2 regions of the Jeotgalicoccus sp. ATCC 8456 genome follow, and region 1 is predicted to be linked to the other one. Evidence: riboswitches for the same ligand, from Rfam matches in the RefSeq annotation. Region 1 holds a riboswitch; the other holds the start of a gene.

The links. Region 1 has a riboswitch for thiamine pyrophosphate ahead of JEM45_RS07080 (ECF transporter S component). Riboswitches for the same ligand answer to the same signal wherever they lie in the genome.
Region 2: it holds a riboswitch for thiamine pyrophosphate, as region 1 does, so the genes downstream of both, tenA (thiaminase II) here and JEM45_RS07080 (ECF transporter S component) in region 1, are expected to answer to the same signal.

Annotation. Positions count from the first base shown of each region.
Region 1 is NZ_CP066224.1:1,365,663-1,368,822, reverse strand. It holds gene JEM45_RS07090 (energy-coupling factor transporter transmembrane component T family protein) at 1-20, opposite strand, end outside; gene JEM45_RS07085 (ABC transporter ATP-binding protein) at 10-1,461, opposite strand; gene JEM45_RS07080 (ECF transporter S component) at 1,421-2,002, opposite strand; TPP riboswitch at 2,063-2,153, opposite strand; gene JEM45_RS07075 (6-pyruvoyl trahydropterin synthase family protein) at 2,206-2,619, opposite strand; gene JEM45_RS07070 (pyruvate kinase) at 2,632-3,160, opposite strand, start outside.
Region 2 is NZ_CP066224.1:1,783,777-1,786,936, reverse strand. It holds gene JEM45_RS09260 (metallophosphoesterase) at 1-660, opposite strand, end outside; gene JEM45_RS09255 (hypothetical protein) at 786-983, opposite strand; gene tenA (thiaminase II) at 1,134-1,811, opposite strand; TPP riboswitch at 1,893-1,991, opposite strand; gene JEM45_RS09245 (hypothetical protein) at 2,194-2,715, opposite strand; tRNA gene JEM45_RS09240 (tRNA-Thr) at 2,817-2,887, opposite strand; gene JEM45_RS09235 (sugar phosphate isomerase/epimerase family protein) at 2,984-3,160, opposite strand, start outside.

The DNA.
Region 1 (3,160 bases):
TTCTTAATGCTATCGAACATTGTGTGTGTCCTTTTCTAGGATCATGCCATCCAGAATTTCTAAACGACGGGATGGATAACGCGTTTGAATATTCACGTCATGGGTAATCATAATTATTGTTGTACCAGCTTTAACCAATTCATCAAAAAGTTCCAGCATAAAGAACGTGTTTTTTTGATCCAGTCCAAAAGTCGGCTCATCTAATAACAACAAATCAGGTATGCCACCTAATGCTGTTGCCACACTTAAGCGTCTCTTTTGCCCTGTGGATAATTCTAGTGGATTTAGATGGGCAGAATGTTCTAGCGAAAACATTTTTAAAATATCTTCTGTCTTCTGTTTTGCTAGATTCTCATCATATCGGTGTTCCATATTGATATATATTTCGTCATAAACTCTATGAGTTATAAATTGCAGTTCTGGATTTTGAAAAACTGGGTAGACATCTCCGATGATATCCTTTGTTTTCTTTACAAGCTTATTCTTATAGATAATTTGTCCTTGATGGGGAATCAACTTCATCAATGCACTAAGAAAACTTGATTTACCCGCACCATTTGGACCTTCTAATGTAAGCCATTGCCGAGACCTTATGTGTAAATGATCAATGTAAAGTATATCAATGCCGCGTCTGTCTATTTTCATATCTCTAATTTCTAATAAAGGCGCTCCGTCTTTATTACTTTGTACAAATTGTGGTGCTTGGTTCCACGACATTGGATGCCAGACGCCGTATTCATTAAGTAAGTCAACGTGGTGACTTAGTACAAATTTTGGATCTTTATCGAGAATAATTTCTCCATCATCATTCATTAGGATGACACGGTCGACCTTATCCCAAATATATTCAACTCGGTGTTCTACAATCACAACAGTTAGGTCGGACCAAATAGATAAAATCGTTTCCCAAAGATTTTTTGCAGAATCATCATCTAACATGCTTGTTGGTTCATCTAAAAATAAAGTGTCCGGTTCTTGTATGAGTGCTGCAGCAACAGATAGCTTTTGTTTCATCCCACCAGATAGTTGATTAATTGATAAGTCTAAAGGTACGTCTAGTCCAATTCTTTTTAAAGCGTTAGTCATCATGTTGTTCATCAGACTAGGAGCAATCCTCTGGTTTTCTAGGATAAATGCAAGTTCTTCTTCAACGGTTGGCATGGTGAACTGGGCATCAGGGTCTTGGAATACGTAGCTTGAAGCATTTGGTATATCTAAATAATCTGCTTTTACAGGTGTATGAATGACTTTAGGAATCAATCCGCCCATCACATTTAGTAAGGTGCTTTTACCGGAGCCAGAAGGACCGACAAGTAACACCTTTTCCCCTTTCTTAACACTTATATTGATGTTTGAAAATAATAGCTGCTCTGTCTCAGGGAATTTGAGTTTAAGGTTTTCGATATTTATATCAGTCATATTAAAAACCATCAGACGAATCGCTTTGTTTTTTACCAACATATTTTAAGACACCGGTCCCTTTTACACCTTCATAGAGTTTATGACCTAACCATCCGGCGACGATTGCGCCACTGATAATTCTGAAGATAAGCATCAGCATTAGGTTCCAAGTTTCTAAATGACCAAGGTAGCCATAATACCAATCAAGCGGAATTGTTGATAAGGCTGCTGCTACACCTGCGAGTACAGCTACATATAACTTAGTACTGTTATATCTATAGAGTAAGAAAATGATCTCACATGCCAGTCCTTGGAGTAGTCCATACATGATTAAGACGATATCGAACTGTAACAGAACGATCGTTTCTCCAGAAGCTGCTGCAAATTCTGCAAGTAAAGCGACACCCGGTTTTCTAATAATTAAATAAGCTACAATTGCAGCAATGAACCACATACCATAGACCAATTCATTGATGTGTAAACCAAGGGGCTGCAAGACGGTATATACACCATCCCAGAGAGAATAAAGTACTGCAAAAACTAAGGCGATGACAACTGTGATCAATACGTCTGTCAAAGTTAAAACATTGCTGTTTTTCATAGAATAAACCTCCGTGATTTTTACAAATAAAAAAACACACCACTAACGGAATGGTGTGCATATAAAAATATGCCACTTCCCTACGCTAGTATGATCTAGATCAGGTGATAAGGGTGATTCTCAGCCTTTACAGGCACCCCTAGTGGTGGTGATTTCAATATTTGATTATCTCAATCATAGTACACTTACACATTTTTGTGAAGTTAATTTGTAACAGTCACGCCGTGATTCGTACTTTCGTATAGGGTGACTTTAATTAAATCATCTTGCGGCTTTAAAATTTTGTTAAATTCATCTCTGATCCATAGTGCGATATTTTCCGCAGTAGTATTCATATTTACTAGCGTCTCATTTAATATCTGCCCATCTAAAAGCGGCCGGATTTTATTGTGGTATAAGGCGTCAATAGCCATAAAGTCAGTCGCTAAACCGGACTCATCAATTGGTGAGTTCACATCAACCGTCAATCTATAGGTGTGGTTGAGTAAATCTTTATACTGTGTTTTGAAAAAAAAGATTCGATTATCACAAGTGAATGTGTAATGGAGATGAATGGTGACCTGTTCTTTCTTATAGGCAAAATTGCTTGGTGCTTGTATATGACTCAGTGTTGACATAGTTTTCATCCTTTACTCATTAAAGAGTGCCTTAGATATGTTTAGGGCTCTTAACATTGCTGTTTTTTTATAGTTATGGTCTTCGCTCTTAATCAGTATATCATTCACTGTTTTAACACCTTCTACAATGTAATCTCCCTTGTTTAGCATAATACACTCTGCTCTTGCACCTGCGACAACATCAGATATTTCTGAACGTGTTGGGATACCGTTCTTAATCAGAGATTCTAATACTTGAGTTGCCCAAATCATTGGAATGTGTGCAGCCTCACATATCCATAATAGTTCTTCTTGAATTTCACTCAAGCGTTCATAGCCGATTTCTACAGCGAGGTCTCCACGAGCGAGCATGACACCAAAAGGTCTGTGTGAGGCGGCTTCGGCTATGATATTAGGGAATTCTTTTATGGCTTCTACAGTTTCGATTTTAGCAATAATAGGCATGTCTTTATTGTCATCAGGGAGCTTATCCTGTAATACCGATTCGATAAAAGTCATATCCTCTTTTGATTTAACGAAGGAAAAAGCGATCAAATCGGCA
Region 2 (3,160 bases), 420 kb from region 1:
ATAGTCCCCATAAAATGTGTCAAAGTCTGACGTACCAATAAAGGCATTGTAGTAATCAAATAAGCGGTTTGGCATGGGAACTCTAAATGCTTTATGTGTTGCGACATGGGTCATTAAAATAATTTTCTTATCCTTTACCATTTCCAAATCATGTGCAGCTTTTTCTGCAAATTCTAAAGATATCTCTGGATCGCTTTTTCCCCAATCTACACGTACTAAATCTTGCCATGTTCCACCGTAATAACTCCGCTCTTCAAGACGCGCTTTGGAAAAGCGGTCACTTGCGTAAGTATAGTCGTACCAAGCGGCATTCATAACGATTGCCCAGCCGTTACCTAGATCTACAGGTTCGCCTTCTTTATAATACTTCGTGCTTTTGAAAAATTGATGAATCTCATTTGTCGTCTTATCATCTCCGGATTGATTCCAAAAATCATGGTTGCCTGGCACAAAGTAAATCACAACGCCTGTCATTTGTTCCAGTGCCTGCATGAAACGATAAGACCGCATATGATCGTTTGAAATATCGCCCGCTATCAACAACACATCGAGTGATTGACGATTCACCTCATTTGCCAAGGTTAAGGTAAAATCCTTCTGTTGAAGGTTTTCATCATTGTATCGATCAATATGCAAATCAGAAATCACACCAATTTTCATACTTCTTTTCGCTCCTATAATATGTCGAATTATATATATTATATATGATACCCTTACAAAATTTTAATAATTCGCATCAAGAAAAAAAGCCACCGGTTTTTACCAGCGGCCGATATTCAAATGTTCTATTCACCTTCGTCATCTGATTCAGTATCTTCTGACTCTGTATCTTCTGATTCTGTGCCTTCAGTCTCTGTTTCAGTTCCTTCTGTACCAGATTCTTCTGTTTCTGTACCTTCCTCTGTACCTTCTTCAGAACCGCCTCCGCATGCAGCAAGTGCCAATACGCCTACTAATGATGTAACAGTTAAGAGTTTCTTCATAATTAATTCCCTCTCCTTAAAGTAGTATAGGTTTTCAGACTGAATCGTGATGTTAGTCCTACCTTACCCCAAAGAAATTATGGAATACACATGTTTTACAGACCCTTAACAATTTAGAAAACTTATTATTATGAATAATTAATTTCCTAGTCATTTCTCTCCTTGTATAACATCCCAATTAGATTTATTTTCACACATCTCCCAAAACATATACTCGTACTTACTTGTTTTCACCACAATTTCCTCTAAGACAAGCAATTCACGCTCAGGTTTACCCTCTGCTAAACGATTCATCAGCTTCATTGCAGTATTATTTAATGCAGTAAACTCTGTGTCTGAATACATATCCACCCATTCTTTATATGGATTATCCTCATGGTCATAATTTTTCTTTAAGTGATTTCCTATAAAGTTATAAGACCATGCACAAGTCAATAAGCATGCAGCCACAACAGCTGCATCACCGCGCTGTGCGTGATTCAACATGTATGAGGTATATGCTGTATTTTCACTAGCCGCCTCAGTTTCTAATAGCGCATCCTCTGAAATTCCAAATCGTTTTGAAAAACTTCTATGAAGCTCCATCTCGCCAAACAACGTTCCATGTAACAACTCAGCAAATAAATTCATAGTATCTAAATCCGGTGCCTTCTCTGCACCAATCGCCATTAAGCGTGCATACTCAACTAAATACACATAATCCTGTTTTAACCAATGTTGAAACTTATCAATTTCAAGAGATCCATCACCCAAGCCCATCACAAAAGGATGGTCTAAATACGATTTCCAAATTCCTTCTACACGTGTCCATAATCGATCTGTAAACATATCAATTTCTCCTTTTGACTAAACAAGATAAAAACCCGAACCTTATGAGCGGTCCGAGTCCATAAATACCATGTTGCCAAAGTTTATCGACACAGACTTCCCTATCGCAGGTCCTAACCTACAGGTTCAAAGGGTCGATTGTTCATCTCTCAGCACAAAAGTGCACCCCTAGTCTTTATTATTTAATTTGTAGGTGAGCAAAAAGGCAAAACTTAACACCCAAAAGTTTTTGAGGGAAACTCCATCGAAAGAGATAATCATCACTATGATTGTCCATCAGTCGTTTGATTCGAATTCTTAAATCGTAACAGATAAATAAAACGTAAATTGTAATCCATCAAATTCTCGATTTAAAATAGGTCTCTTTCTACCAATACATGACTTATATGCTTGTTAGTGTGACGTCAATCGTTTCAGTACTGTTAAATTTATCGATTAAGATTGATTTTTTGTTAACGAGTGTTTCAAGTTCTGACAGATATTCTTTGATCTCATCTTCATTGATGATACCCTCTTCAACAATACCTACCCCAGATATAGTCTTAACACGTTCACGACCATAGCCAAAAGTAATATTGTTCTTTATATTGTTGATGATACCACGTTCAATTTTCAATGACTCTAAGGCACTAGATGCGGTTATTTCAGTGCCGTCAAGAACCACTGTAGCTGTAGAATTTTTGTGGTGAATTGCTGTTTTTAAAGTTACTAAATCATTTCTCAATTGCTTTACTTTAGCTAGTGATTCATTAACTTTAGAAAGCTTATCTGCATGATCAATTTTTTCATTGTTAACCGAAATAGGCACTCGGTACTCTGTACTGAATTTCTCATATTCATTAGCGAGTTCGGTTCTAAGATTACTTACAGTAAAAATTGCTTCTTGTAGAGTGAGTGTTGTCATCATAACCTCCAAATTTCATTCTTTATTTAACATTATCGATTAGTACAATCTTTTGCAAATAATTAAACAAAAAAACCAACTCTTGTAGAGTTGGTTGAAACAGCCGACAACGAGAATCGAACTCGTATTGCAGCCTTACCATGGCTGTGTTCTACCATTAAACTATGTCGGCATAAGTAATCAATACACTTTACTATAGTATAAATGGCAAATTATTTCTAGTCTATTTATAAGAAAATAAGAGAACACAGCATGTTGTTTAAAAGTCTTACTTAAAAGTTTTATATAAGAAGTCCAAATCTTCTTTTATTGCACTTATATCATTACCAAGATCATAGTTATATTCAAGAACTAAGTCCGCTTCTGGTGTATACATATTATACAATTTAACAAAGTCTTCAAAATCTAATGAACCATCATGAATTCTATTATGATCATCTCTCCC